DNA from 4 places in the Aminobacter sp. MET-1 genome. Region 1 is predicted to be linked to each of the others. Evidence: predicted binding sites of a transcription regulator. Region 1 holds the regulator's gene; each other region holds the start of a gene.
The links. The regulator LexA, encoded in region 1, represses DNA repair genes until DNA is damaged. The targets are predictions, from matches to a motif close to TGTTCNNNNTGTGTTCNG.

Region 1 (7,693 bases):
ACAGCACGGTAAACATGGTGGTGGGGAAGCCCAGCGCCTTCAGCGTGATGCCCGAATAGAAATCGATGTTCGGGTAGAGCTTCTTCTCGATAAAGTATTCGTCGGTCAGCGCGATGCGCTCGAGCTCCATCGCCACATCAAGCGTCGGATCGTCCTTGATGCCGAGTTCGCCGAGCACTTCATGCGTGGTCTTCTGCATGATCTTGGCGCGCGGATCGTAGTGCTTGTAGACGCGGTGGCCGAAGCCCATCAGGCGGAACGGATCGTTCTTGTCCTTGGCGCGGGCGATGAATTCGGGGATGCGATCGACGGTGCCGATCTCGGCCAGCATGTTGAGGGCGGCTTCGTTGGCGCCGCCATGTGCCGGGCCCCACAGGCAGGCGATGCCGGCGGCGATGCAGGCGAACGGATTGGCGCCCGACGAACCGGCGAGACGCACGGTCGAGGTCGAGGCGTTCTGCTCATGGTCGGCGTGCAGGATGAAGATGCGGTCCATGGCGCGGGCCAGAACCGGGTTCACCTTGTACTCCTCGCACGGCACGGCAAAGCACATGTGCAGGAAGTTGGCAGCGAAGTTCAGCTCGTTCTTCGGGTAAACGAAGGGCTGGCCGATATGGTATTTGTAGGCCATGGCGGCGATCGTCGGCATCTTGGCGATCAGGCGGATCGAGGCGACCATGCGCTGATGCGGGTCGGAGATGTCGGTCGAGTCGTGGTAGAAGGCAGAGAGCGCGCCGACGACGCCGCACATGACGGCCATAGGGTGCGCGTCGCGGCGGAAGCCGGTGAAGAAGCGCGACATCTGCTCGTGCACCATGGTGTGGCGCGTGACGCGATAGTCGAAGTCGTCCTTCTGGGCCTTGGTCGGCAGCTCGCCGTAAAGCAGCAGGTAGCAGACCTCGAGGAAGTCGCCGTGCTCGGCGAGCTGGTCGATGGGGTAGCCGCGGTGCAGAAGCACGCCGGCGTCGCCGTCGATGAAGGTGATCTGCGACTCGCAGCTCGCCGTCGACGTGAAGCCCGGGTCATAGGTGAAGGCGCCTGTCGTGCCGTAGAGGGATGCGATGTCGATCACATCCGGCCCGACCGTTCCGCCTCGGACCTTGAACTCGTGAGTCTGGCCGCGGAATTCAAGTTTGGCGGTCGAATCTGTCATCGCATTCTCCTTAGTGCTCAGCCGCCGCAAGACGGCGAAATTTCAACAAGCAAACCCTTTGCCCGGAACGCTTGAACTTGCCTTCCAGCTTCCCCGCTGCTGTCAAATTGGCTTGTTGCCGCAATGTTGCACCGCAATAGCCTCATTTCAATGCAAAACTAGGAAAGCACTGCTGACCTAATCGATTTGATCGGAAATGCGGCTCAGACTTTCGTCGCGCCCCAGAACCTCCAGAACATCGAACACCCCAGGAGAGGTGCTCTTACCCGTCAGGGCGGCACGCAACGGCTGTGCCACGGCGCCCAGCTTCACATTTTCGCGTGTTGCGAACTCGCGGACGGCAGCTTCGGCGGAAGCTGCACTCCAGCCTGAGTCGACGGAGCTGAGTGCCCCATGCACACCTTTGAGGATGGCCTTTGCCGCGTCGTTGAGCAGGGTCGCTGCCTTCTCGTCGAGCGGCAGCGGACGCTGAGCAAACAGGAAGGCTGCGCCATCGGCGAGCTCGATGAGTGTCTTTGCGCGCTCCTTCAGGCCGGGCATCGCCGCGAGCAGCTGCGCTTTCGTCTTGTCGTTGAGTCCGTCGGCCACGGTCGCGCCGTTGGGCAGATAGGGCAGAGTGGCCACGAAGATGTCGAGCAGCTTGGCGTCGTCCATCTGGCGCATATGGACGCCGTTCAGCGCTTCCAGCTTGGCGAAGTCGAAGCGGGCAGCACCCTTGTTGACGTCCTCGATCTCGAACCAGGCGATCATGTTTTCAATGCTCATCACCTCGTCGTCGCCGTGGCTCCAGCCGAGACGGGCGAGATAGTTGAGCAGCGCCTCGGGCAGGTAGCCCATGCCGCGATAGGCATCGACACCGAGCGCGCCGTGACGCTTGGACAGCTTGGCGCCGTCGGCGCCATGGATCAGCGGAATGTGCGACATCACAGGCACGTCCCAGCCCATGGCGTCATAGATGACGGTCTGGCGCGCGGCATTGGTAAGGTGATCGTCCCCGCGGATGATGTGGGTCACGCCCATGTCATGGTCGTCGACGACGACCGCATGCATGTAGGTCGGCACGCCGTCCGAACGCAGAATGATGAAATCGTCGAGATCCTTGTTGGGGAAGCGAACGTCACCCTGCACGCGGTCGCGCACCAGCGTCTCGCCTTCCTGCGGCGCCTTGATGCGGATGACCGGTTTCACGCCTTCAGGCGCCTCGGAAGCATCGCGGTCGCGCCAGCGTCCGTCATAGCGCGGCGGGCGGCCTTCGGCGCGGGCCTTTTCACGCATCTCGTCGAGCTCGGTCGGCGTGGTGTAGCAATAATAGGCCTTGCCCATGCGAACGAGTTCCTCGGCCACTTCGCGGTGGCGCGGGGCGCGCTCGAACTGCGAGATGGGCGCACCTTCCCAGGTGAGTCCCAGCCAGGTCAGGCCCTCGAGGATCGCGGCGGTTGCAGCATCGGTCGAGCGTTCGCGGTCGGTATCCTCGATGCGCAGCAGCATCTTGCCGCCGGTGTGGTGGGCATAGAGCCAGTTGAACAGGGCGGTACGCGCACCACCGATATGCAGATAGCCGGTGGGCGAGGGGGCGAAGCGGGTGACGACGGACATAGCAGATTCCAAGGAAGCATGGCGTCGCCCGGCCGGAGGACCGGCGGCGCATGGTGTTTCGGTGGCGTTGATGTAGCATAGAAGGTCAGGGGCGCAAGAGGCAGGCCCGATGGGCGACCGGGTGCGGGAGGGGCAGGCCGGAGAAAGTCCGGCGGTGGAGGTCAGCGAGCGCGACTTGCTGAACCGTCCGGCTGCGCTTCCGACTTTGATCCCAGCGCCCGAACGACTGCCCGACGCGCCCGGCAATGCCGCGGAAGCCACGGCCCCAACCCTCTTCGGGGACGTCTCGGATCGTCTGTGGCTGGCTGGATCGGATCTGGCCAGGAGGCTGCGAACCGCTCGGGTTCAGCTTGCCGTCGAGGCCGAGCTCGAACGCGGTGCGGCATTCATGCTGGTCCCGGTCTTCCTCGCCCTGGGCGCGTTGATCTATTTCAACCTGCGCAATGAGCCCGAGCTGCTGCCTCTCGTGGCGGCGTTCGGGCTCATGCTTGCGCTTTGCGTGCTGGCCCGGTCGCGCAGGATCGTCCATCTCGGACTAGCGGCCTGGGCCTGCATGGCGCTCGGCCTGGTCGCCGCCAAGGTTGAAACCATGAGGATGGCTACAAAGATGCTCGGCGCCGAGGTTTCGACCACCCTGAGCGGGAGGGTGGTGGACATCGACCATCTCGACAAGGGGCGTCTGCGCCTTACCATCGATGTGGCTACGACCGCGAGACCCAGGCTGCGTTTTGCCCCCGATAGGGTAAGGCTCGTCGCCCGCCAAGCGCCTGAAGGTCTGGTCGCCGGCTCGACGGTGCAGGGCTACGCCAGGCTCATGCCGCCATCGGGGCCGGTGCGCCCCGGCAGCTACGACTTTTCCTTCGAGAGCTATTTCGACGGCATCGGCGCAAGCGGGTTCTTCATGAAGGGGCCAGATCTGGCGGCCTCGACGACAGAGCAGACGCCAACTCAAAGTATGTTGGCCTGGGTGGCGAATGCCCGTGACCGAGTTGCTGAGCGCATCCGCCAGCGTATTGGCGGTGCCGAAGGCGAGATCGCGGCAGCACTTGTGGTCGGCGTGCGTGGCGGCATCCCCGAAGATGTCAATGAGGCTCTCCGCCGAACAGGGCTCTATCACATCATCTCGATCTCCGGCCTGCATATGGCGATGGTTGCCGGCACGGTGATGTTCCTTATGCGTCTTGGCTTTGCCGCCTTCCCGGATTTCGCATCGCGGCATCCCGTCAAGAAATACGCCGCCGTCGTCGCCCTGGTCGGCATTGCCGCCTATCTGTTCATCTCGGGCGGAGAGGTGGCGGCCCAGCGCAGCTTCGTCATGCTGGCCGTGATGTTGACTGCGGTGCTGTTTGATCGTGCTGCGCTGACGATGCGCAATCTCGCCATTTCCGCCATCATCGTCATTCTGGTGTCGCCGCATGAGGTGGTCGGTCCGAGCTTCCAGATGTCGTTTGCCGCCACCGCAGCACTCGTCGGGGCCTATGGCTGGTGGTCCGAGCGCCGTGAGGAGCAGGCACAGCCTGTTGGCGAGATGACATTGTGGTCGCGTGCCTGGCACTGGGGGCGCAACGCCACAGTCGGCCTTGTCGCTACCTCCATCATCGCCGGTGTCGCCACGGCAGTGTTCGGCGCCTGGCATTTCCAGCGTGTGTCGCCGCTCAGCCTCGTCGCCAATCTGGCGGTCATGCCTGTCGTATCGGTGCTGGTGATGCCGTTCGCGGTGTTCGCCAGCCTAGCCATGCCCTTCGGACTGGATGGGCCGTTCCTCGATGTCATGGGCGCCGGTTTGCGCGTCATGATCGCCATGGCCGAATGGATTTCCGACCGCTCGCCGCTGGACGCCGTCGGGCTGGTATCGACCTGGTCGGTCGTGCTGGTGACAATAGCCCTTGTCGTCGCTGCGACGGCGACGACCTGGCTGCGCCTTGCCGCAGTGCCATTCGTCGTGGCCGGCGTGCTCGTCATCGGCGTCGCGCCGTCGCCGGATGTGCTCGTGGCCGAAGATGGACGCCTCGTCGGCGTCGCCACCGACGATGGCAAGCTCGCGGTCAACAGGCCAAGGCCAAACCAGTTCACGTCAGACAACTGGATGCGGGCGTTGGCGGTGGAAGAGCTTAGCAAGCCGTCGCAGGATGCAGAGAAGACCAGAGGGACCGCAGCTCCGGCTGCCGATGGCCCACGCTTTGGGGCCGCGCCGCAGAGCCTTCCTGCGAATGGTCGGGCCAAAGGCCTTGCGCCAGCTGAGGACGCCGTCAAAACCGTCGCCGGCGCAAGTGCCTTCCACTGCTCCGCGGGTTTGTGCACGCTTCGACATCAATCCGGCGCGACGGTTGTCCACGCGTCCAATGCTGCTGCGGCGTGGCAAGTCTGCCGAACGGCTGCACTCGTCGTCATCGACGATGCGACTGCTGGAGATGTCTGTGGCGGGCAGGTCGCAACCGTAGTGACCAAGCGCGATCTGGCGCGTCTGGGCAGCGCCGCGGTCTATCTGACGCCAGTCGTGGCGGGCGGCGCGTCGGTGCTATCGGTCGAATATGCCATCACCGAGCCCTACCGGCCATGGCATGCGCACCGCCAATTTTCCCGCGAGGCGAGGGGACTTGCACCCAATCGCCAAGAGGCGGTGAGAAAACAGCCAGACAACGCGACGACCGAATAGCCCACCGCAGGCAAGCGTGCCATATGCGGCAAGCTCGAAACTGCGGTCTATACGGCCTCGAAGCATCTCAAGACTACCATCGCCATTTCCGCTCTCCTCGGATTGCGGCCACGCTCAATGTCTTTGCTCTTACACAACTTGAGACGGAAAACGCTTCGTCTTCTGGGAGTTGCCCTAGTAGCGGCGGATCAGCCCGACGAGCTTGCCCTGCACCTTGACCCTGTCTGGCCCGAAGATGCGGGTCTCATAGGCGGGATTGGCTGCCTCCAGAGCGATCGAGGCGCCCTTGCGGCGGAAACGTTTCAGCGTCGCCTCCTCGTCGTCGACGAGGGCCACGACGATCTCGCCGGGGCTCGCGGTACTGGCATTCCGGATGATGACAGTGTCGCCGTCGAAAATGCCGGCCTCGATCATCGAGTCGCCTTTGACCTCAAGCGCATAGTGCTCGCCGCCCATGATCATGTCTGGCGGCACCGAAATGGTGTGTGTCCGGTGCTGGATCGCGTCGATCGGCACACCCGCAGCGATCCGTCCCATGACTGGAATGGCAATGGCGGACACGGCATCGTCGTCGTTGCTTGCAGCGGCCGGGCGCGACGGCTCGGGCTTGCGGCCAAGCGACCCTTCGATGACGCTTGGCGAGAACTTCCTGGCAGCGTTGAGACCGGGCGCAATCGAGTCGGGCAGGCGCAGCACTTCGAGCGCTCGTGCCCTGTTGGGCAGGCGGCGGATGAAGCCGCGTTCCTCGAGTGCGGTGATCAGGCGATGGATGCCGGACTTGGAGGCGAGGTCGAGCGCTTCCTTCATTTCATCGAAGGATGGAGGGATGCCCGCCTCCTTCAACCGCTCATGGATGAACAGCAGAAGCTCATGTTGTTTGCGCGTCAGCATCGCCGCCCCCAAGGAATCGCGAGAAAAACAAACCCGGAACAAACACTATCTGTTCCAGTTGTGTTCCGCAACTGTTTAAATTTCGTGAAGGTTATCGGCGGGATTGTTCAGCGCAGCATCAGCACGCGGCAGGCACTGCCGGATTCGGCCGGTTCCGCAAAGGGGCCGCGGATAACAGCGCAATTGGCGTCGGCCAGCGTCCGGAGCATGGACGAATCCTGCACCGTAAACGGCGTGACGACGAGCCCATCAAGGGTCTGGCGTGCGACAGCGCGGACAAAATCCTGACGCAGATCGTTGGCCGGCATCGGCGTATCGAGCACACCGTCCCTGATGTCGGCGACGTGAGAGCGTCCGCCCAATTTTGCCAGCAGCGGCTTCAGGAAGATGTGCGAGCAGATGAGGCTCGCGACCGGATTGCCGGGCAGGCCGACGCAGCGCGTCGCGCCGAGGCGACCAAACATCAGCGGTTTGCCGGGGCGCATGGCGATCTTCCAGAACGAAAGATCCATGCCGAGGCCGGTTAACACGCGATGCACTAGGTCGTGGTCGCCGACGGACGCACCGCCCAGTGTGACGATGACATCGGCCTTGGCGTCGAGTGCTTTCTGGACCAACCCCGAGATGGCGTCCGTGCTGTCGGCGGCTATGCCGAGGTCGAGCACACGAGCGCCGATCGAGCGGGCAATTGCAGCGACGCCATAGGCGTTGGACGAGATGATCTGGTCGGGGCCGGGCGTGCTACCCGGCAGCAGAAGCTCGTCGCCGGTGGCGATGATCGCGACCAGTGGTGCGCGCACCACCTGGACGTCGGGGTGATTGGCGGAGGCGATCAGCGAGAGGGCTGCCGGATCGAGCAGGCGGCCGGCGTCGAGGATGAGGTCGCCTTCGCTGAAATCGAGGCCGCTGAGGCGAATGTTGCGGCCGGGATCTGTCGGTTCCAGCACTTCGACCGCACCATTGCCGAGATCACGCGCGTTTTCCTGGATCACCACGGTGTCCGCCCCCGCGGGAACCGGCGCTCCGGTGAAGATGCGCACTGCCTGTCCCGTACTGACGGTCCCGGTGAATTGTCGTCCCGCCGGGGCCTGGCCGATGACTGAAAGTTTCGCCGGAAGCGTGGCGATGTCTGCTGCCCTGACAGCATAGCCGTCCATGGCGGAGGCGTCGAAAGGCGGCTGGGTGCGCAAGGCGTACAGCGGTGCCGCCAGAACGCGGTCGGCTGCCTCGTGCAGGGTAACCCGATCCGTGCCGGTGGGTGCGGCACCTTCAAGCAGGCGTTCGAGAGCCTCGGTGACCGGCAGCAGTGCCATCTATTCTGTCGCCTTGAAGTCGCCCGACTTGCCGCCGGTCTTTTCGATCAGCCGGATGCCTGAAATCACCATGCCGCGGTCGGC
Region 2 (7,693 bases), on a different contig from region 1:
ATGGTCCGCGCCGTCTTCTTGCCGCGACGCAGGTCGCTTTCGTCGACGACGTCGTCATGCAGCAGCGTCGCCGTGTGCATGAATTCGACCGAGGTCGCCAGCTTGACGTGGTTTTCGCCGGAATAGCCGAACATCTGGGCGGCTGCGAGCGTCAGCATCGGACGCAGGCGCTTGCCGCCCGACGAGATCAGGTGGTTGGCCACCTCCGGGATCATCTCGACGTCAGAACCGGCCTTGGAGAGGATCAACTCGTTGACCCTGGCCATGTCGGCCGAAGTCAGATCGATCAGTTCCTTGATCGAAGCGGCGTCCCGCTTTCCCTTCTCGATGTTGAGAACGACACCCAAGGCCAACACTCCAATTACACGGGCGCGTTGTCGCGCGCGTAGCTCTTAATCGATTCTAGGGCGCTATGCACCACACCGGCAAGTGGCGAATTGGCGCGGCGAAAGGTGTGGCGTTTACTTCGCCCGCTCAAACTGCGAATTTCCAGAGATGATCGAACTCATGCGCACCAACGACCCCGTCGTCCTGTCCTTCGTTCAATCGCTTCTGCGAGACTCCGGCATCGGCTGCTTCATCGCCGACCAGAACATGAGCGTGCTCGATGGCTCGCTGGGCATCCTGCCGCGGCGCGTCCTGATCGACGAAGACGATGCCAGGGAGGCGCGACAGCTGCTTACCGACGCCGGCATCGAGCACGAAATCCGCCTGAAGTGACCTCTGCCCCTTTAGAGATTGCCGGACCGAAGCTGCCGCCGCATACGGTGGATGCCTTCCATCGCGGCGACTTCTTTGTGGTGCAGCCGAAGAAGGGCGGACATCGCGCCGGCATGGACGCGATGATGCTCGCGTCCTCTGTCCCATCGACATTTGCAGGCCGGCTGGCCGATTTCGGCGCAGGCGCCGGTGCTGCCGGCCTTTCTGTTGCGTCGCGCTGCAGGTCGGCTCATGCGCTGCTGGTGGAACTGACGCCCGAGATGGCGGCCTTTGCCGAGGCGACGCTCGCGCATCCCGACAACACATCGCTCAAGGGGCGCGCAACCGTGCTGATGGCCGACGTGGCGCTATCGGGCAAGGCGCGCGCCGAGGCCGGACTTGCCAACGGATCGCTCGACTGGGTGATCATGAACCCGCCGTTCAACCCTCAACACCATCGCCCGACGCCCGACGCGCTGAAGCGGCAGGCGCATGTCATGGACGACGGGCTGTTCGAAAGCTGGATCCGCAGTGCCGCAGCCGTGGTCAAGCCGCGTGGCGGTTTCGCCATCATCGCTCGCCCGGAATCGCTGGTGCCCATCCTCAACGCCATGGAAGGCCGCTTCGGCAATGCCGAGGTCGTGCCGATCCACCCGCGCGCCGACGCGTCGGCGATCAGAGTCATCGTAAGGGCCGCGCGTGCCTCGCGCGCGTCCATGCAGATCTGCCCGCCGCTTGTACTGCATGAAGAAAACGACAGGTTCTCGCAACGCGCCGACGACATAAACAGCGGCCGCTCTTCGCTTTTCGGCGATTGAGCTCGCCTCAGACATTGCGGATGGCTACGGAATACATACATCCGGCATGTCCGGCGCGTCGGCCCGAAAGTAGAGACTTTCGGAACGAACGATGCGCAGATTGGAAAGGCTGGAGCGTATGTCATGCGTTCATTCGGACGCATTGAGCTCCAGAATCGGAGACGTGACGCTGTGAAGAAATTTTTCCGTCGCCTGCTGCCCAAGTCGATGCGCTCTGGCGACGTCACCATCCCCGTCCTGCGCCTGCAGGGCGCGATCATGGCCGGCGGCAGCCAATTCCGACCAAGCCTGTCTTTGGCTTCCACCGCCGGCCTGATCGAGAAGGCCTTTGCCATTCCCGGCCCGGCCGTCGCCATCTCGATCAATTCGCCCGGCGGGTCGCCGGTTCAGGCGCGGCTGATCTACAAGCGCATCCGCGATCTCGCGGCGGAGAACAACAAGAAGGTGCTGGTGTTCGTCGAGGACCTGGCGGCATCAGGCGGCTACATGATCGCGATCGCCGGCGACGAGATCATCGCCGACCCCTCGTCCATCGTCGGCTCCATCGGCGTCATCTCGTCGTCATTCGGCTTCACCGAGCTGATCAAGAAAATCGGCGTCGAGCGTCGCGTCTATACCGCGGGCGAAAACAAGGCGACGCTTGACCCGTTCAAGCCGGAGAAGGCCGAGGACATCGAGCGGCTGAAGAAGCTGCAGCTCGAAGTGCACGAAACCTTCATCGACATGGTCAAGGAGCGGCGGGGCAAGAAGCTCATCGACGATCCGGAGCTGTTCACCGGCCTGTTCTGGTCGGGCAAGAAGGGCCTCGAACTCGGCCTGGTCGATTCCCTCGGCGACATGCGCACCGTGCTCAAGGATCGCTACGGCCCAAAGGCCGAACTCAAGCTGATCACCCCGCCGCGCGGCCTGTTCGGACGCCGACTCGGCATGTTCGGCTCGTCGACGCCAACACTCGGCCCCGATGTCGCGTCTGCGTTCGCCGCGGGCATGGTGGATGCGGCGGAAGAGCGCGCGTTGTGGGGCCGGTTCGGCCTTTGAAAATGCAGGGACCGCGGATTATGATCGCGGAAAATCCCTGCCCGGCCGGACACATCAGGCGCCGGCGACCCAAGGGAGGAGAATGACATGCCGCAACTGATCTTCTTCGCGCTCGTGGTCGTGGTGGCCTGGTACGGCTACCGCTCCTTCATCCGCGAGGCCGAACGCGTCACCGCCAAGGTCCGCCGCCACGAGCGCCAGCGCCAGTCGGGCACGGACGGTACGCTGGTCAAGGATCCCAAGACCGGTGAATACCGGCTTGAAAAGGACTGACGGCCGCCCGTGACGCTGAACACCGCGCCGCTCGCCGAATTCGCCCCGGCCAAGATCAACCTCGCCTTGCACGTCACTGGCAGGCGTGACGACGGCTATCATTTGCTCGAGAGCCTTGTCGTCTTCGCCGAGCTGGGCGACCGCATCGCAGTTTCCACCTGTGAAACAGACAGCTTTGCCGTCAACGGCCGCTTTGTATCGGACGTGCCGCTCGACGGCGGCAACCTGGTGCTCAAAGCTCGCGACGCCCTGCGCGCCGCTTTCCCCGGCCATGCCCGCCCCGTTTCGATCGCGCTCGAAAAGAACCTGCCGGTCGCCTCGGGCATCGGCGGCGGCTCGAGCGATGCGGCCGCAACGCTGCGGGCGCTCGCCAGGCTTTGGCGTATCCCGGTCGGCGAGGCCGAACTTGCACGGCTGGCCCTGCCGCTCGGTGCCGACCTGCCGATGTGCCTTGCCGGACGGCCGCTCATGGCGCGCGGTATCGGCGAACATCTCGAACCGGTAGAAGATTTCCCCGCCCTGCCGATGGTACTGGTCAATCCCGGCATCGCCATATCCACGCCTGAGGTCTTCCGAGCGCTCACCCGCCGTGACAACCCGCCGCTCGCAGCCCTTACGCATGCCTGCGACATGTTCGAATGGTTCGCGGCGACGCGCAACGATCTCGAACCGGCCGCCATGTCGATCGTGCCTGCGGTCGGCGAAGCGCTCGATGCCCTGCGCCAGAGCGGCGCTGCCTTTGCCCGCATGTCGGGCTCCGGCGCCACCTGCTTCGGCATTTTCGCCAGCCAGGCGGCAGCCCAGCGTGCTGCGAATGCAATCGTCAGCAGGCAGCCCGGCTGGTTCACCGCCGCCACCAAGTCCATGATCCAGGAGCCAAGGCGATGAGCGAGCCCCGCGCCTTCATTCCCGTCGGCATTGCCGTGCTCACCGTCTCCGACACCCGCACGCTCGCAGACGACAAGTCGGGGCAGACGTTGGCCGACCGCATCGTGGCCGAGGGCCATGTGCTGAGGGCACGCGACATCGTCACCGATGACAAGGATAGTATCCGAGAGCGCGTCACCACATGGTCGTTAGACAAGGACATCGACGTCATCATCACCACAGGCGGCACCGGCTTCACCGGCCGCGACGTGACGCCTGAGGCGCTGGAGCCGATCTTCGAGAAGCGCATGGACGGCTTCTCCGAAGTCTTCCACCGCATTTCCTACGACAAGATCGGCACGTCGACGATCCAGTCACGCGCCACAGGCGGCGTGCTCAACGCCACCTTCGTCTTCGTGCTGCCTGGCTCGCCCGGCGCCTGCCGTGATGCCTGGGACGGCATCCTCAAGCCGCAGCTCGACTATCGCCACATGCCGTGCAATTTCGTGGAGATCATGCCGCGCCTCGACGAGCATCTTAGGCGCGGCGGCACCAAGTCAGCCTGAGCTATCTCCGCCCTGCAGCGACGGTGATTTCAGCTTCCAGCGTCTTCATCGCCAGCCCGCGTGCAATGCCCTCGGCATCCGCGCCATTGCGGGCCTGAATCGCCGCCTGCTTCCTAGTGATGACCAGCCCTTGCTCCAACGCCCGGGGCCGCGACGTGATGCGCTGCCACAACGGCCTGTTGCTCGCCTTCGCGCGGGTGAAGCGCGCGCCCATCGTCAGCTTGGCCGTGTGGCGCATGACATCGTCTGTCCAGCCGTCAGCCAGCCGCGCCCCTGGCTCGAGCAGAAGCAGCCAATCGCCCTTCGCCTGCGCGATACCCGCCTTTATGCCACCTTCGGCCAGGAACACGCAGCCGGCATGCTCGGCGACATAGTGGGTCTGGTCGGTCGAGCCTTGATCGCAGACGATCACCTCGCGCACGACGCCCTCAACGGCACCGCCGACCAGCGACGCCAGCGTCCGGGCCAGAGCTTCCTCGTCGTTTCGCGTTTCGATCAGCACGCTCAGCATCCCTAGCCGCATATCCGAAAGCAGGCCGATGCGCCAGCGCGGTCGAGCAAACGACAAAGTTCTTGCTTTGTTCTCATTTAAGAAATAGGAATAGTTTCATGTCGGGCGAATCGACGGCCGGCCATTCCCACCGGGAGACAATGAGATGGAACCCATTGCACGGGCCGATGTCGCAGCTTTCAAAGGCGGTGGCGCGACAATGGCCAACGCGATGATCGAAGAGAGTGGCCTGCGCATCAATCACGAGCGCCGGCGCGGACGTGGCTCCGGCGTCAACCCCTCCGGGCGTTTCGAACCGACGACGCGTCATGTCTTCGACGACGGCTGGAGCACCATCGAAGAACTGCCGCCTTTCAAGACCGAAGTGCAGGTGGAAAAGCCGCGCACCATCATCACCCGCAACGACTCCCCCGACATCTCCTTCGACCGCTCGATCAATCCCTATCGCGGCTGCGAGCACGGCTGTGTCTATTGCTTCGCCAGGCCAACCCACAGCTACATGGGCCTGTCGGCAGGACTGGACTTCGAGGCGCGGCTGTTCGCCAAGCCCGATGCGGCAAAGCTGCTCGACCGCGAGCTGTCGAAGGACGGCTACCAGCCGCGCACCATCGCCATCGGCACCAACACCGATCCTTACCAGCCGATCGAGAAGAACTGGCGCATCATGCGCGAGGTCCTCGAGGTGCTGGAGGCGCGCAACCATCCTGTGGGCATCGTCACCAAGTCGGCGCTCGTGGCCAGGGACATCGATATCCTGGCACGCATGGCGGAGAAGGGTCTCGCCAAGGTGGCGCTGTCGATCACCACGATGGACCGGCTGCTTGCCCGCACCATGGAACCACGTGCGGCGACACCGACCAGGCGGCTTGAAGCCATCCGCCAGCTGTCGCAGGCCGGCATTCCCGTCTCGGTCATGGTGGCGCCGATCATCCCCGGCCTGACCGACCAGGAGATCGAACGTATACTCGACTCGGCCGCCGCCGCCGGTGCGACCGGAGCCGGCTACGTCATCCTGCGCCTGCCGCTCGAAGTCAGCCCGATCTTCAAGGACTGGCTGTTGCGCCACTATCCCGACAGCTATCGCCATGTGCTGTCGCTGATCCGCTCGATGCGCGACGGCAAGGACTACGACGCTGAATGGGGCAAGCGCATGCGCGGCAAGGGCCCCTATGCCTGGCAGATCGGTCGCCGCTTCGAGATGGCCGCCAAACGGCTTGGCCTCAACTCCGAGCGCACCCCGCTCAGGACAGACCTGTTCAAGGCCGCCCCGAAAGACCAGCAGCAGTTGATGCTGCTCTGACCCTACAAGAGAATCCCGTCCGGCCTCCCCCGTGGCCAGCTGACGGTGCCTTCCCGAGCCGCCGCCCCATACGGACGGGAAGGTCTTGCGGAGAATCGGAGCCGATGCGAGCATCGCCGCACTATGGCTCGCCCGCGTTCCGATTCTCCGCCCCTCTTCGAGATCGTCGAGAAACCCGACTTCTCCTTCGAACAAAAGGCGATGAAGGCCGGGCAGTGGCCATGCGCCGGCATGGATGAAGCAGGGCGCGGCCCACTCGCCGGCCCTGTCGTGGCTGCGGCGGTCGTGCTCGACCCCGACAACATCCCTGCCGGCTTGGACGATTCCAAGCGTCTCAGCGCAGCCCAGCGCGACGCATTGTTCGACGAGATCCTGAGCAAGGCGCTGGGTGTGGCAGTGGCGTCGGTCTCGGCCGACAGCATCGACCGCAGCGACATCCGCAAGGCCAGCCTCGAGGCCATGCGGCGCGCGCTCGCCGGACTGCCGGTCGTTGCCCAATCGGCGCTCGCCGACGGCCGCGACGTGCCTCCCGGCCTCGCCTGCACCTGCAAGGCGCTGGTTAAGGGCGACCAGCGCTCGCAGTCGATCGCCGCAGCGTCCATCGTCGCCAAGGTTACCCGCGACCGGATGATGACGGCCTGCGGCGCCAACGATAATCGCTACGGCTTCGAAATCCACATGGGCTATGCGACCGCACGCCATCGCGCGGCGATCGTCGAACATGGCGCATCCATCCGCATCCACCGCGTCTCCTTCGCGCCGTTCAAGGACTGACGCCGTCCGCGGCCGGCGGTCCGTTGCGCAGATCTTTTCAAGCCCGGGGCCGCAGTCTCATCGCTGGTGACACTTCCCCGGTGCGACCGCAGGGCGGCTCATTGTTTCCTCCAACAAAAAAGCCGCCGGAAATTCCAGCGGCTTTCTCATATTGGGTAAGTCCAGCTCGACTTAGTTGAGCTTGGCCTTCACTTCCTGGACCGAGCTCTTAAAGCGGTCGGTGCTGGTCTTGGCGTCGAACTTGCTGCCCAGAATCTGGCGGGCGGCTTCGACGGCGAGGTCCACTGCGTTGGCGCGGACTTCGTTGATCGCTTCCTGCTCTGCCTGGCCGATCTTCTGCTCGGCGAGCGCGGTGCGGCGCGCGACATATTCTTCGGTCTTGGCATGCGCCTCTTCGGCGAGCAGGCCAGCTTCACGCTTGGCGATCTCGACGATTTCGGCTGCTTCCTTTTCCGCTTCCTTGCGCTTGCGCTGGTACTCGGCCAGCAGCTGCTGCGCTTCTTCACGCAGCTTGCGTGCATCCTCGAGTTCGGCGCGGATGCGATCCGCACGGCCGTCGAGAGATTTCGCCAGCATGCCGGGCACCTTCAGGTACACGATCAGCGCAACGAAGAGAAACAGAGCGACTGTTGCCCAGAATGTAGCGTCCATCGCTTGTCTCCTACTTGCCTGCGGCCTTGACGGCAGCGGCGATGTCGGCCTTTTCGACCTTGCCTGCGCCAAGCGCCTGGACGATCGCCTGGGCGGTGTCCTCGGCGATGGTGCCCACTTCCTTCATGGCGTTGGCCTTGATGGTGGCGATGCGCGCCTCGGCGGCAGCGAGCTTCTGCTCGAGACCGGCCTCGAC
Region 3 (7,693 bases), on a different contig from region 1:
ACATGGCCTACTACAACGTGCTGTTCGACCGCTGCAGCGACGAGGCGCTCGATGCGCTCGGCATGGGCGCAGCTTACGTCCGCGACAGGAAACTCACCATCTACACGGCGGAAGTCCATGTCTGCTACGTGCAGGAGCTGCATCTCGAGCATCTGGTCACCGCGACCTTCCAACTGCTCGACCATGACGACAAGCGCCTGCGCGTCTATCAGGAGCTGCGCCATGTCGATGGCTGGCTGGCGGCGACATCGGAATATCTCGCGCTGCATGTCGACATGACCGGCCCCAAGGTCGCCCCCTTCCCTGGGGATATCATGGCCAATCTCGATGCCATGCGCGCCGCCCATGCGGCCCTGCCCATGCCCGAACGGGCCGGCCGCTCGATCGGCATCAAGCGCAAGCCGGCATAGTGGCCTGACGGCCACATCAGGCTGCCAGGATTAACGTTACCTGTTCATAAACATGCTTTGCAGCCGTCGGTTCGTTGCCTGGACCGCGCCCCGCTCCGACACTTCCACACAGGCGAAGTTGAGTCGCGGCGGGCACCGGACGTCTCTGAGGCAAGGCATGCACACTGACATCGAAGCGACTGCCAGCAAGCTCGCCTGCGATCCGCGCATCAGCGACTACGACTTCTGGCGTTCGCTCCGCAACCTCAACAACGAGATCTTCGAGATCGCCAACAACAACGAGCCGATCCCGATCGAGATGCTGCGCTGGCGGGTCATCCTGCGCCAGGCGCGGTCCAAGCGCGGCGTCGCCTGAATTCGCGCCCGCGCAGGGCCTAACCTTTCCGAAATATTAAATTTTTGTCATGTGCCGCGGCCCCGAGAGTGCCGCCACAATCGAGGCGAAGCATGGCTGCGCTGGCTTCGCCATGCACGCAGCGTCTTCGCCCATTCTCCGGCGATCCACTGGCGCATTCCGATGCCTCCATGAGCTCGTTTCTGGTCGGGACGGATGGTTCGTCCCGGGGGGCGCAGCTTTGTCCGCAAGGAGGACGAGACAATGAGCTTTTCCAGGCTTGTAACTTCATGTGCGTTCGGCCTGACGGGGGTGGCCTTCGTGGCGCTCGCCACGCCAGGCTTCGCCGCCAACCCGTCGGCGGCGCAATCGACCACCAAGGCCTGCAGCCAGCAATACCAGGCCGCCAAGAAGGCCAACACCCTGAATGGCGAGAAATGGCCTGAGTTCCTGTCCAAGTGCAGCGCAGCGATGAACACAAACGCAGCGCCCGCAACCGCCCCCGCCAAGAAGCAGACCAATGCCATGGCGCCGGCAAACACCAACACCAGCACCACCAAGTCAGCAATCACCAAGTCCGCATCGGCCGCCTCAGGCAACACAGCCGGCCATCAGACCACCCAGCAGATCTGCAGCCAGCAATATCAGGCGGCCAAGACGGCCGGCACGCTCGGCAGCCAGAAGTGGCCCGACTTCCTGTCAAGCTGCAGCGCCAGCATCAAGAACGACAAATCCGATGCCACGATGCCGGCCGAACCCACCGTCGCTTCGGCCAAGCAGGCCATGCCCGCCACCTCGGCCAACGGCAAGCCGCTGTCGCCGGGTGAAGTCGCCTTCCGTCAGCGCATCCATGAATGCTCGACCGAATGGCAGAGCGAAAAGTCCGCGGGCACGCTGCCTGCAGGCGCCAAGTGGCCGCAATTCTGGAGCCAGTGCAACGCCAAGCTGAAGGCCCAGGGCTAAGGAGGCAAGGCATGAATGCTCAGGACATCGTCGATTCCGTAGCGACCCAGATCGGCGTCGATCCGGCGATAGCCGAGAAGGCTGTCGGCATGCTGCTTTCGGTGATCGAACATGAGTCCGGCGGGGTGGCCAGTGCCGGGATCTTCTCGAAGATACCCGGCGCCGACGACCTCGCCCACAACAACGACGTCATGGCTGCTTCCGGCGGCCAGGGCGGCCTGTTCGGCAGCTTGAGCTCGGCGCTTGGCGGCCTGCTCGGCGAAAAAGCCGGCGCCATGGTCAACGGCTTCTCGCAGCTGCAATCGCTCGGTCTCGACACGAGCCAGATCGAGCAGGCAGGCGAGACCCTGATCAGCCAGGCCAAGACTGCCGCCGGCCCCACCGCCGTCAACGGCCTCGTCGAGGCGGTGCCCGCACTCAAGGGGCATTTCGGGCTCTGACTTCAAGCCAGACGAAAAAGCCCGCGCCATGTGCGCGGGCTTTTCCGTGGACGGGATTCAGGATCGAAGCGGAAAACGCCCTATCCCAGCTTGTCCTTCAGGAACGCGACCGTCCGCCCCCAGGCGAGATCGGCCGCCGCCTTGTCGTAGCGTGCTTCCGACGTGTCGTTGTTGAAGGCATGCTGCGCGCCATCGTAGACGAAGACCTGAAACTCCTTGCCGGCTTTCTCCAGAGCCGCCTTGTAGGCATCGATGCCCGCGTTGATGCGCTCATCCTTGCCGGCATAATGCAGCATCAGCGCCGCCTTGATCCTGGCAATGTCAGCCTCGTCCTTGGGTTGGGCGCCGTAATAGGCGACGCCGGCCGAAAGCTCCGGCGCATTGACCGCCAGCGTGTTGACCAGGCCGCCGCCCCAGCAGAATCCGACCGCGCCGACCTTGCCGTTGGACAGCTCATTGGCCTTGAGGAAGGCCACCGTCGCCACGCCATTTGCGGTTGTCTGCGCCGCGTCCATCTTGCCGAACATCTCACGCGCCTTGTCCTCATCGGCAGGTGTTCCGCCCTGCGGCGACAGGAAGTCGGGAGCCAGCGCGACGAAGCCTTCGAGCGCAAAGCGCCGCGCCACGTCGCGAATATGCGGGTTCAGGCCGCGATTCTCGTGGATGACGATAACCGCCGGCAGCTTGCCCGACTGGTCGGCGGGATGGACCAGATAGCCCTTCATTTCGCCTGTGGCGCCCGGATAGGCGATATCCTCGGCCTTCAAGCGCTTGTCGTCGTCGGCGACGATTGCCGCGCGCGCCTGGTTGGCCGCAAGCATGGGCACGATGACGGCCGCTGCGGCCCCCGAACCGGCCAGCCTGGTCAGCTTCTCCATGAAGCCGCGCCGGTCGAGCGTCAGATGGGTGTATTCGTCATAGGCATCGATCATTGCCTGGGTGATGGCAGGTCCTGTCATGTCTCGCTCCCTGTCTTCGACTTCAGGCGGCGAGTGTAGCGTATGCAATTGTAGTTGGTGTCACGGTTGCGTGAAGTTCCGCGCGCCCGCGCCGAAGCAGCGCAGGCGCGTTTCGAAAGCTGCCCGGTCAAAAGCTGCCTAGTCCTGGCTTTCCATGAAGCGGATGCGATTGCCGAACGGGTCGATCACCTCGCACTCCAGCCCCCACTCCTGCTTCTCCAGGCCAGGCCGGTTGTATTTGTAGTTCTTGGCGATCAGCCCTTTCTGGAAGGCTTCGACGCCCTTCATGTAGCAGACGGCCGTCGCACCGGGGCTGGCGTCGCCGGAATGCTCCGACAGGTGCAGCCTCAAGCCTCCGCGCGACACCTGGCAGTAGAGCGGCGCGCCGGGATGGAAGCGATGCTCCCAGTCGATCGTGCAGTCGAGAAAGCCTTCATAAAAGCCCCTCGCTTTGTCCTCGTCGAAGATGCGGAAGATCGGCACCGGCTGGGTGAAACTCACAACGCCGGCCGTGGGCTCTTCCGCCTTGTCCAGCTTGCTCGACAGGATGTTCCAGGTGTCGACGCCGAATTGGCGGGCGACGATTTCCAGCGCCTCGCTGTGGCTGACATCGAGGTTCTTTTGGGCAAGCGCCTCGCGCATGGCTTTCGCCATCGCCTTTGCGTCACGATAGGTTCGCATGATCTTCCGATCCTCTGGATGTGGCGAGAAATCCCATCAGTGCCCGCATTGCCGATGCTCTCACCATCCCACGGGATCAGTGACGGAAGCGTCCGATGTGTTCGCCATACCCTTGTCGGGGCGCGGACTGCCGGCCACATCAAGCCTTGTGGCAAGCTAGCAAGGCGGCAGCGGCGGGGTCAATGCCGTCGCTTTTCCCGGCAAAACCAGAACAAAACAGAGACGCGGCTGGCCTTTCCGCCCCGAATCACTACATTCGGGGCAAATGTCAGACTTTCCGGACGACATGCCCTTTTTCGACGAGCCCGGCGGGATGCCGCCCCGGGCTGCCAGCACGCCTGCGCCCAGCGGTATCGCCGCGCGCGCCATGGCCGCACGGCAGGCCCCATCGGCGCCCGATTACCTCAAGGGCCTGAACCCCGAGCAGCGCCAGGCCGTCGAGACGACAGAGGGCCCGGTTCTTGTGCTCGCCGGCGCCGGCACCGGCAAGACGCGCGTGCTCACCACCCGCATCGCCCATATCCTCAGCCAGGGCCGCGCCTATCCCAGTCAGGTCCTCGCCGTCACCTTCACCAACAAGGCGGCGCGCGAGATGAAGCAGCGCATCGGCCATCTTGTCGGCGAAGCGGTCGAAGGCATGCCGTGGCTCGGCACCTTCCACTCCATCGGCGTCAAGATGCTGCGCCGCCATGCTGAACTGGCCGGCCTGCGTTCCGACTTCACCATCTTGGACACCGACGACGTCATCCGCCTGATCAAGCAGCTGATCCAGGCCGAAGGCCTCGACGACAAGCGCTGGCCGGCGCGCCAGTTCGCCATGATGATCGATGGCTGGAAGAACAAGGGCCTCGGCCCGTCGGAGATTCCCGAGGGCGATGCCCGCTCCTTTGCCAATGGCAAGGGCCGCGAGCTCTACAGGGCCTATCAGGACCGGTTGCAGACGCTGAACGCCTGCGATTTCGGCGACCTTCTGTGCCACCCGATCCGCATTTTCCGCGCCTATCCTGACGTGCTCAAGGAATACCACAAGCGCTTCAAATACATCCTGGTCGACGAGTACCAGGACACCAACACGGCCCAGTATATGTGGCTGCGCCTCCTGGCCCAGGAAACCGGCGCTCCGGGGCAAAAGAACGTCTGCTGCGTCGGCGACGACGACCAGTCCATCTATGGCTGGCGCGGCGCCGAGGTCGACAACATCCTGCGCTTCGACAAGGATTTTCCCGGCGCCGTCGTCATCCGGCTCGAGCGCAACTATCGCTCGACCGACCACATCCTGGGCGCTGCCGCCCATCTGATCGCCCACAATGAGGGTCGCCTCGGCAAGACCCTGTTCACCGAACAGGCCGATCCCGACGACGCCAAGGTCAATGTTCACGCTGCATGGGATTCCGAGGAGGAGGCCCGCGCCGTCGGTGAGACGATCGAGCAGTTGCAGCGCCAGAAGCACAATCTCAACGACATGGCGATCCTGGTGCGCGCCTCGTTCCAGATGCGCGAGTTCGAAGACCGCTTCGTCACGCTTGGCCTCAACTACCGCGTCATCGGCGGCCCGCGCTTCTACGAGCGTCAGGAGATCCGCGACGCCATGGCCTATTTCCGGGTCGTCGCCCAAGGGGCCGACGACCTCGCCTTCGAGCGCATTGTCAACGTGCCCAAGCGCGGCCTCGGCGAAGCCACCATTCGTCAGATCCACGACACCGCCCGCGCGCTCGGCATGCCGATGCTCCAGGCGGCCGCCCAGCTTGCCGAAAGCGATGAGCTCAAGCCCAAGCCGCGCGCCGCCCTTCGCGAGGTCGCGGCCAATTTCGAACGCTGGCAGAAGGCGCTCGACAACACCCCGCACACCGAACTCGCCGAGATCATTCTCGAAGAGAGCGGCTATACCGACATGTGGAAGAACGACCGCTCGGCCGAAGCGCCGGGCAGGCTCGAAAACCTCAAGGAGCTCATCCGCTCCATGGAGGAATACGAGTCGCTGCGTTCCTTCCTCGAGCATGTCGCGCTCGTCATGGACGCCGAGCAGGACGAGCAGCTCGACGCCGTCTCGATCATGACGCTGCACTCGGCCAAGGGCCTCGAATTCGAGACCGTGTTCCTGCCCGGCTGGGAGGAAGGCCTGTTCCCGCACCAGCGCGCGCTCGACGAAGGCGGCCGCTCGGGTCTCGAGGAAGAACGCCGCCTTGCTTATGTCGGCCTGACCCGCGCCAAGAAGAACCTGCATCTGTGGTTCGTCTCCAACCGCCGCATCCACGGCCTGTGGCAATCGACGATCCCCTCGCGCTTCCTCGACGAATTGCCCGAGGCGCATGTCGAGGTGGCGGATGCCGGCAATTCATATGGCGGCTATGGCGGCGGCAGCCGCAATCCCTATGGCGCCTCGCGTTTCGACGATGTCGGCCAGAAATCCTTCTCCAACACCTATGCCACGCCCGGCTGGCAGCGGGCGCAGCAGAACCGCACCGAGGCCACCGACCGCAATTGGGGCTCGCGCTCAGGCCACTCGGTCGAGCGCATCGGCTATGGCGAGACCGATTCCGGCTTCGGCGCCGGCCGCGGCTCGGTCAAGGGGCGCACCATCGACGGCGAACTGGTGGCAAAATCCGTCGCCACCGAACCGTCGCGCTTCAAGGTCGGCGACCGGGTGTTCCACCAGAAATTCGGCAACGGCAACATCTCGGCCATCGACGGCAACAAGCTGACCATCGACTTCGACAAGGCCGGCCAGAAAAAGGTGCTGGACGGGTTCGTGAACCCGGTGTGAGCATCCGGCGCGTTGCCATTCGACGACGCCCTGCACGAAACCTGCACGAAACTCCTGAACATCTCCTCGTTCCGGCCACCATGCGCGCCCGATGCGGCGGCACACATGCCGCATGCAAACGACATCAGACATCGCTGCCCGCACGCCCCTGCAACTGCCCGTAAGGCTCCTCTCGGAAGCCTGGTGGCTGGCTGATCAAGCCCGCCCCCAAGTTCCCGCTGTTGTCATCCCGCTTTCCAGGGTCAAATCGGCAGAACGCCGGGCCGGCGAGATGGAGCGCAGCGCATGAAGCTCTCCGCGTATCCGGCAGCTCTATCCACCAGGATCGGCATCGTTCTGCTGCTGACGCTGGCAGCAGATTTCCTGCTGTTCAGACAGCCCTTGGGCATCTCACTGTTCATCTTCGCGGGCCTTGTCGCCGCGGCCTTGATCGCCCTCCACCCGAGATCGCCCTACCCCGGTCCGCTCCTGGCCAAGCTGGCGATCGCCGCCGCGGCCGTATTGCCGCTTGCCGAGAATGTCAGCCCGCTTTCGGCAGCGGTTTCGACTGCTGGACTTTCTGTCTTTGCCCTGTCGATCTCGGCGCGCCTGCGATCAGGCTCGACAAACGTCCTCAAGCTCGTCGCCGGATTTCTCGTGGCCGTTCCCTTCAGCCTGATGCACGATGTCCCGCGCCTGCGGAAACTGACCAGGTCCAGCAAAGGCGTGCGCTTCGTAAGTCTCGCGGCATGGACGCTCACTGTTGCGCTGGGGGGCGTGTTCATCACGCTCTTCGGCATCGCAAACCCCGTCATCGGCCACTGGATATCGCTCATCGACCTGAGGGCCATCCTCGACCTTCTCGACATCTGGCGGCTGGCCTTCTGGCTCATCGTGATCGGGCTCGTCTGGGGCTTCCTCCGGCCGCGACTGCCTCGCTGGTGCCGCAGATACATCTCTTCCACGGTGAGAACTTCCACACCCGACCAGGACGGCAGCACGGTCTCCACCCTGCAACAGGCGATGTTCGGCACAGCCGCGATCCTGCGCGCCCTCGTCGTGTTCAACCTGCTGTTTGCCGTGCAGACCGTGCTCGACGGCGCCTATCTCTGGGGCGGCGTCGAGCCGCCCGCCGGGCTGACCTATGCAGCCTATGCGCATCG
Region 4 (7,693 bases), on a different contig from region 1:
GCACGGAGACGCTGCCTGCCCACGGCTCGAGCTTTTCCGAGATCGCCCTGAGCAGCGTGGTCTTGCCCGATCCATTGCCGCCGCTGACGGCAACACGCTCCGGCCCGGTCAGATCAAGCGAGAAGTCGCTGATGACCGGTTTTCCCGGTTCGTAGCCTGCCGACAGCCCGCCGATCCGCAGCACGGCCTTGCTCGACGGCAGGCCCGTCGAAGGCAGCTTCAGCGAGATCTGCTGCAGCACCTCGATCCGCTCTCGGGCGGCCGCTGCATCCGCCTCCGCCTGGACACGCCGGCGCTCCGTCAGGCGGATGTTTTCACCCGAAGTGTTCTCGGCGCGGTTCTTTAGCCCGTTCATCAGGATGCGCGGCATGTCGCCCTTAGCGGCCTTGCGTTTGCCGGTGCCGTCCTTGCGCGCCTTGCGTTCCGCCGTCGCCTGGGCCTTCTGGGCAATCTCCGATACCCGCCTTTCGGCATCGACCAGATCGTGCTCAGCTGTGACCAGCTCTATCGCCTTGCATTCGCGATAATGGCTCCAGTTGCCGCCATAGCGTGTCGTCCCCAGCGACGTCAGCTCGACGATGGCGTCCATCGTGTCGAGCAACTCGCGGTCGTGGCTGACGACAATGGCGCCGCCGCGCCAGCCGGCCAGCAGGTCGATCACCGCCGCCCGCCCGTCGCGGTCGAGATTGTTGGTCGGCTCGTCGAGCAGGATGAAGTCGGGCTCGCCGAAGATCAGCGCCGCAAGCCCGGCGCGTGTGCGCTGCCCGCCTGAAAGTGCTGAAAGCCCGGTGTCGGGTTCGGCGCTCAGCCCGACGCGGGCCAGTGCCGCCCCAATGCGCGCCTCCAGCGTCCAGTCCGCATCGGCGAGTTCATCGACATCTGCAAGTCCGGCCTCGGCCCGGCGCAGCAGGTCCAGCCCTGTCGAAACGCCGAAGAGGTCGGCCACGGTTTCGCCAGCAGATACCTGCGCCGCCTGGCGCAGCAGTCCCAGCGTCCCGCTGACCGACACCTTGCCGGCCTGCGGTTGCAGGGAGCCAGATATCAGATGCAGCAACGTCGACTTGCCGACGCCGTTGCGTCCGACAAGCCCCGAGCGGCCGGCCTCGAAATTCAGCGATAGATCAGAAAGAAGTATCCGGCCGTCAGGCGTGGACCAGGAAATATTCGACAGAGAGATTGATGCAGGCATGGAATTCCCCAATGGCAAAGCGGTTCGGCGTTGCTGTCGGGTCAAAATCCATTGATGCACACATCCTGTTGAAATTGCTGATGGCCGCTAAATAGTCGAGCTGCCGCAAAGGTTCAAGCCACTGAATTCATTCCGGCCGGCCCGCCTCGAAGCTGATCGTGTCACAGCCCTTGGCCGGCGCCTGCCCGTAGCGATAGTCACCCGAGGCAACGACATCGACGAAACCCGCCTCGCGCAGAGCCATGGCGAACTCCTCGACGCCCCACCAGCGCAGGCTGAACAGCTCGAGCTCGGTGTCGACGAGCTTGATGTCCTTCCATAGCTCGTAGCGCAAATGCGTCACCGTCGTCTGCGCGACGTAGTCGGTCGAAACACGCGTGTCGGTCAGCGTCAGCAGGTCGCCTTTCCCCGTGTTCCAGCTACGCACCCGGCCGCCCTCACCCAGGAAGCCGCCGATGGCATCGAGGTCGATCATCAGCCTGCCACCGGGCACCAGATGATCGAAGAACCGCCGCAATGTAGCCTTCGCCGCAGCCACATCGGTGATCAGTTGGAACGAGCCCAGCGGCACGACGATCACCGCGAACCTGCGCTCGCAGCTGAAGTTCTCGAACGTCCCGCGGCTCAGCCGCGCCTCATCGAGCGAACGCTCCGCGCAAGCCGTGCGGCAATGGCCGAGCATTTCCTCCGACGGATCAAAGCCCCAGATATCCAGGCCGGCCTCCAGCATCGGCACGAAGAACCGGCCATTGCCGACGGCAGGCTCCAGCAGCGGGCCCGTGCATTCAGAAAGACGTTCGCGATAATATTCGATATCGCCGAAAGAGCGGCCGACAGGCTTGTCGAGATTGTAGACCCAGGAAGCAAGCGTTCCGTATCTGTTGTTCATCCACGATTGTCCCTGGCAATTTTCGCCGACCTTCACGAGGCCGAGCACAGCTGCGCCATAGGCTTGACTTGCTTGCCGCGTCCAGCCACGAAATCTTCAGAGCGGAGCTTTGCGCTTTGGCTGTGGCCTGGACACCACGTCTTGCGACATGAGAAATTACAGGCTCCGGCCGGATATCAGGCCTGTGCGAAAAACCCACTCAGCGCCTTCAGGTCGACATTGCCGCCGCTGAGCACGATGCCGACGCGCTTGCCTGCGCAGTCGATGACACCGTTGAGCGCTGCAGCCGCCCCCAGGCAGCCGGTCGGCTCGACGATCACCTTCATGCGTTCGGCAAAGAAGCGCATCGTCGACACAAGCTGCGCATCGCTGACGGTGACAATATCGTCGACCTTGGCCTGCAGGATCGGGAAATTGTTGTCGCCGACAAAAGTGGTCAGCGCCCCGTCGGCGATCGACTTGGGCGGCGCGATGCGCACCACCTCGCCCTTGCGCAACGATTGCTGGCCATCATTGCCTGCCTCCGGCTCGACGCCGATGACGCGGCAGCTTGGAGCCAGCGCCTTGGCACTCAGCGCGCAGCCGGCAAGCAGGCCACCACCGCCGAGCGGGGCGATGAGGATGTCGAGTTGCCCGACTTCGTCGATCAGTTCCAGTGCCGCCGTGCCCTGGCCAGCAATGATGTCTGGGTGATCGAAGGGTGGAATCATGGTCATACCGCGCGCCTCCGAGATGCCCCGCGCGATCGCCTCGCGATCGTCAGTGTAACGGTCGAAGAACACCACCTCCGCGCCATAGCCCCTGGTTGCTGCGACCTTGATCTCTGGTGCATCCTTGGGCATCACGATGACCGACGGCGCGCCGAGGAGCGTTGCTGCATATGCGAGCGCTTGCGCATGATTGCCGGAGGAATAGGCGACGACACCCTTTTGCCTGGCTTCTGATGACAGCGCCGAAACCGCATTGTAGGCGCCGCGAAACTTGAAGGCGCCAGCCCGTTGCAAATTCTCCGCCTTGAAGAACAGCTCGCCGCCAACCTTGGCATTGGCTGTACGCGAACTCAGCACCGGCGTCCGATGCGCGTGGCCGGCAATGCGCGAAGCCGCAACCTTGACGTCTTCGAAAGTCGGAACGCGCGGCGAGACGGTCATGAGATTCTCCTTGGATCGCGCAGCACCATAGTCGAGACCAACTGTTTCTATAAGCCCGCACCAGGCGTCACCGCTTGCGCCAGCGCTTGACTTTTCGTGCGCGCGTTCTCTTTATGTTCCAATTCATTTTCACCAGAGCGCCCCCATGGAAAGCGCAGCCACCATCCTGCATGCCGACCTCGACGCCTTCTATGCGTCGGTCGAGCAGCTGCTCGACCCGAGCTTGCTGGGCAAACCCGTTGCCGTCGGCGGTGGGGTGGTGCTCGCCGCGTCTTACGAGGCCAAGGCCTTCGGCGTCCGTGGCGGCATGCCGGGCCGCCGCGCCCGTGAACTGTGCCCCGGGCTGATCTTCGTCGGCGGCAATTTCAGGGAATACCAGCGGCTGGGAGACGCAGCGATTGCGGTGCTTGGCGATTTCACGCCTGTCGTCGAGCGCATCTCCATCGACGAAGCCTTCGCCGATGTCGCCGGCTGCACCCATCTCTTCGGTTCGCCAGAGGAGATTGCGCAAGAGATCCGACACAGGGTTCGCACCGAGCTCGGCCTGCCGATCTCGGTCGGCGTCGCCCGCACCAAACATCTCGCCAAGATCGCCTCGCAGGTCGCCAAACCCGACGGCCTTGTCCTGGTCGGTGAAGGCACCGAAATCGCCTTCCTGCACGGACTGCCCGTCGGCCTGATGTGGGGCGTCGGTCCGGCGACCGAAAAGCGCCTGGCTGATGCCGGCATCACCACCATCGGCCAGTTGGCCAATTCCAACCGGCAGGTGTTGGAACGCCTGCTCGGCCCTGCCGCGGGCGAAAAACTATCGGCACTTGCCTGGAACCGCGATCCGCGCCGTCTCCAGCCGCATCGCCGCGCCCATTCCGCCGGCGCCCAGTCGGCGCTCGGCATGAAGCTGGCACGACCCGAAATCTACATCCCCGCCCTGCGCCATCTCGCCGACCGCGTCGCCTCGCGCCTCCGCGCCAAGTCGCGCCCAGGGCGCACCGTTACCGCCCGCGTCCGCTTTGCGGATCTGCGTTCGGTGACGCGGTCGATCACCTTGGACGCACCGATTTCCGCCACCGCGATGATCTCCGAAATCGCGGAGGAACTGGTGCGCGGCGTACTTGCCCAATATCCCGGCGAACGCACCATCTCGCTCTTGGCAATCTCGGTCTCGCATCTGGAGGAACATTCGGGCCTGCAGCTCGAACTGCCGCTGGGCCTCGCCGACGACAAGCACCGGCCGGGCACGCAAAAGGGCCAGGCGCGCTGGGGCGCCGACCGCGCCATGGACGCCATCCGCGAACGTTTCGGCTGGGGAGCAGTCGGATACGCCTCGGTGGCACTCGGACGCGCAGGCTCGGTGCCCGATGCCTTCCGCGAACTCGCCGAAAAGGAGCTTTAGCTCAGCCTTTGCGCAGCGGTACATCGCCCCGCGCCCAGCCTTCGCTGATCTCGGCGGTCCGATCGGCAAAGCGCCCGGCCTCGATCGAGGCGCGGATTTCGCTCATCAGATGCTGGTAATAGGACAGGTTGTTCCAGGTCAGAAGCATCGCGCCCAACGACTCGCCCGACTTCACCAAGTGGTGCAGGTAGGCACGGCTATAGTCGCGCGCGGCCGGGCAATCGCTCTCTTCGTCCAGCGGACGCGGATCGTCGGCGTGGCGGGCGTTGCGCAAATTCACCTTGCCGCGACGGGTGTAGGCAAGGCCGTGACGCCCGGCACGGGTCGGCATCACGCAGTCGAACATGTCGATGCCGCGCGCCACCGATTTGATGATGTCGTCAGGGGTGCCGACGCCCATCAGATAGCGCGGCTTCTCGGCCGGCAGTTCCGGACAGGTGATGTCGAGCATGTCGAGCATCACCTCCTGCGGTTCGCCGACCGCCAAGCCGCCGACGGCATATCCCTTGAGGTCGAGCGCCTTCAGTGCCTGCGCCGAGCGCACGCGCATGTCGGGAATGTCGCCGCCCTGAACGATGCCGAACATCGCCTTGCCGGGCTGGTCGCCGAAAGCCGTCTTGCAGCGTTCGGCCCAGCGCAGCGACAGCTCCATGGCGCGCTGGATTTCCTTGGGCGTCGACGGCAATGCGGTGCATTCGTCGAGTTGCATCTGGATGTCGGAATCGAGCAGGCCCTGAATCTCGATCGAGCGCTCCGGCGACATCTCATAAGGCGCACCATCGATATGCGAGCGGAAGGTCACGCCCTTTTCGCTGATCTTGCGCAGCTTCGACAGCGACATCACCTGAAAACCGCCGGAATCGGTCAGGATCGGATGCGGCCAGAGTGCAAAATCATGCAGGCCGCCGAGTTTGGCCACGCGTTCCGCGCCGGGGCGCAGCATCAGATGATAGGTGTTGCCCAGGATGATATCGGCGCCAACGCCGCGCACCTGGTCCATATACATCGCTTTGACAGTGCCGCCGGTGCCCACAGGCATGAAAGCCGGAGTACGGATGGTGCCGCGCGGCATGGTGATTTCGCCACGCCGCGCCTTGCTGTCGGTCGCGAGCAGCTTGAAGGTGAACTCAGAACTCATCGGTCGTCCCTGAACAGCAGGCTGGAGTCGCCGTAGGAATAGAAGCGGTAGCCGTTCGAAATGGCATGTGCATAGACTTCGTGCATGCGCTCCAGCCCGGCAAAGGCCGAGACCAGCATGAACAGCGTCGAGCGCGGCAGATGGAAATTGGTCATCAGCGCATCGACGAATTTGAAGCGGTAACCGGGCGTGATGAAGATGTCTGTCGGGCCTGACCAGGCGGCCAGCGTGCCGTCGGCGCGCGCCGCACTCTCCATCAGGCGCAGCGAGGTGGTGCCGACGGCGACCACCTTGTTGCCCCGCGCCCGCGCCGCATTCAATGCGGCCGCGGTCTCGGCCGAGACATGGCCGATCTCGGCATGCATCTTGTGCTCGGCGGTATCGTCGGCCTTCACGGGCAAAAAGGTGCCGGCGCCGACATGCAGCGTCACGAACTGCTTTTCGATACCGAGTGCCTCGAGCGCCGCAAACAGCTCGGGTGTGAAATGCAGGCCGGCAGTGGGCGCTGCGACCGCGCCCTCTTCGCGGGCATAGACGGTCTGATAATCCTTGCGGTCGCGCTCGTCATCATCGCGCTTGGAGGCGATATAGGGCGGCAGCGGAATGTGGCCGACGGCATGCAGCGCCTCGTCCAGCGCTGGTCCGGCGAGATCGAAGGCCAGAAGCGCCTCGCCTCCCTCGCCTTTTTCGATCACGCTGGCGTCCAGCTGCCCGAGCATGCAAGCCTCGGCGTCGTGACCGAACTGGATGCGGTCGCCGACCGCCACCCGCTTGCCCGGCCGCATGAACGCCAACCAGCGGTCAGGCGCAGTGCGCATGTGCAGCGTCGCGTCGACATGGGCGACAGCCTCGCCGCGCACCCGACGGCCCTTGAGCTGAGCCGGGATGACGCGCGTGTCGTTGAGAACAAGCACGTCGCCGGGCTCGAGTAACGACGGCAGGTCGCGCACCGACAGATCAGCCAGCGCTTCGCCTGGGCGCACGCTGAGCAGCCGCGCCGTGTCGCGCGGTTCGGCAGGACGCAGCGCGATGCACTCTTCCGGCAGTTCGAAATCGAAAAGGTCTACACGCATCAGTAGATACGGATCATCAGTGCGCCTGCGAGCAGCAGCATGGCGCCGACGATGCGACCCATGGAAATCTCACGTACGGCAACACCCAGCAGGCCGGCCTTGTCGACCAGCATGCCGGCCAGCAACTGTCCCGCCACAAGGAAAGCCATCAGTGCTGCAGCACCGATACGCGGGGTCAGAAGCACCGAGCTCGTCACATAAACAGCGCCCAGCGCGCCACCGGCCACGAACAGCCAGGGCGCCGGTGCTTTCCAGTCAATGACCAGACCTTGCGTGCGGGTGGTGAGAACGGTGATCACGCCAAGCACGATCGCGCCGGACAAGAACGAAATCGCAGCCGCCGCGACGGGCACACCCAGCCCGCGCGCCAGCTGCGCATTGATTGGAGCCTGAATGGCAATGAAGGCGCCCGCCAGAACGCCGAGAAGCGACCAGAGAGCGCCAGCCATTTCTTACTCCGCGACGTCCGCTGCAACCTTCAGCGACACGATCTTGTCGGGATCCTGCACCGGCTCGCCGCGCTTGATCTTGTCGACATTTTCCATGCCTTCGATAACCTGGCCCCAGACCGTGTACTGGCGGTTCAGGAAGCCGGCATCCTCGAAGCAGATGAAGAACTGCGAGTTGGCCGAGTTCGGGTTCTGCGAACGTGCCATCGAGCAGGTGCCGCGGCTGTGGTTCATGTTGTTGAACTCGGCCTTCAGGTCCGGCTTGTCCGAGCCGCCCATGCCAGCGCGCGACGGGTTGAACGACGACTTGGTCGAGTTGCCGTACTGCACGTCGCCGGTCTGAGCCATGAAGCCCTCGATGACGCGGTGGAACACGACGCCGTCATAGGCGCCCTCGCGAGCCAGTTCCTT

Region 2: NDO48_RS18225 (PA0069 family radical SAM protein) is a predicted target of LexA. The motif match lies at 4,830-4,847, and genes of this name have one in related genera.
Region 3: NDO48_RS20090 (ATP-dependent helicase) is a predicted target of LexA. The motif match lies at 3,995-4,012, and genes of this name have one in related genera.
Region 4: dinB (DNA polymerase IV) is a predicted target of LexA. The motif match lies at 3,333-3,350, and genes of this name have one in related genera.

The regions. Positions count from the first base shown of each region.
Region 1 is NZ_JAMSHL010000005.1:327,024-334,716, forward strand. Features, by position in the region: gene gltA (citrate synthase) at 1-1,153, opposite strand, end outside; gene gltX (glutamate--tRNA ligase) at 1,331-2,749, opposite strand; gene NDO48_RS10290 (ComEC/Rec2 family competence protein) at 2,859-5,405, shown strand; gene lexA (transcriptional repressor LexA) at 5,580-6,296, opposite strand; gene glp (gephyrin-like molybdotransferase Glp) at 6,404-7,609, opposite strand; gene moaC (cyclic pyranopterin monophosphate synthase MoaC) at 7,610-7,693, opposite strand, start outside.
Region 2 is NZ_JAMSHL010000013.1:44,582-52,274, forward strand. Features, by position in the region: gene NDO48_RS18185 (polyprenyl synthetase family protein) at 1-347, opposite strand, end outside; gene NDO48_RS18190 (DUF2007 domain-containing protein) at 496-720, shown strand; gene NDO48_RS18195 (tRNA1(Val) (adenine(37)-N6)-methyltransferase) at 717-1,517, shown strand; gene NDO48_RS18200 (S49 family peptidase) at 1,689-2,555, shown strand; gene NDO48_RS18205 (hypothetical protein) at 2,643-2,828, shown strand; gene NDO48_RS18210 (4-(cytidine 5'-diphospho)-2-C-methyl-D-erythritol kinase) at 2,838-3,716, shown strand; gene moaB (molybdenum cofactor biosynthesis protein B) at 3,713-4,261, shown strand; gene NDO48_RS18220 (glycosyltransferase) at 4,263-4,772, opposite strand; gene NDO48_RS18225 (PA0069 family radical SAM protein) at 4,918-6,072, shown strand; gene NDO48_RS18230 (ribonuclease HII) at 6,196-6,846, shown strand; gene NDO48_RS18235 (F0F1 ATP synthase subunit B) at 7,018-7,497, opposite strand; gene NDO48_RS18240 (F0F1 ATP synthase subunit B) at 7,508-7,693, opposite strand, start outside.
Region 3 is NZ_JAMSHL010000015.1:87,070-94,762, reverse strand. Features, by position in the region: gene NDO48_RS20120 (thioesterase family protein) at 1-410, shown strand, start outside; gene NDO48_RS20115 (hypothetical protein) at 568-765, shown strand; gene NDO48_RS20110 (hypothetical protein) at 1,009-1,707, shown strand; gene NDO48_RS20105 (DUF2780 domain-containing protein) at 1,719-2,147, shown strand; gene NDO48_RS20100 (dienelactone hydrolase family protein) at 2,228-3,106, opposite strand; gene NDO48_RS20095 (glyoxalase superfamily protein) at 3,245-3,787, opposite strand; gene NDO48_RS20090 (ATP-dependent helicase) at 4,053-6,551, shown strand; gene NDO48_RS20085 (DUF4173 domain-containing protein) at 6,837-7,693, shown strand, end outside.
Region 4 is NZ_JAMSHL010000008.1:67,861-75,553, reverse strand. Features, by position in the region: gene NDO48_RS13520 (ABC-F family ATP-binding cassette domain-containing protein) at 1-1,189, opposite strand, end outside; gene NDO48_RS13515 (class I SAM-dependent methyltransferase) at 1,317-2,078, opposite strand; gene NDO48_RS13510 (threo-3-hydroxy-L-aspartate ammonia-lyase) at 2,255-3,229, opposite strand; gene dinB (DNA polymerase IV) at 3,375-4,622, shown strand; gene tgt (tRNA guanosine(34) transglycosylase Tgt) at 4,624-5,760, opposite strand; gene queA (tRNA preQ1(34) S-adenosylmethionine ribosyltransferase-isomerase QueA) at 5,757-6,833, opposite strand; gene NDO48_RS13490 (DMT family transporter) at 6,833-7,282, opposite strand; gene NDO48_RS13485 (peptidylprolyl isomerase) at 7,286-7,693, opposite strand, start outside.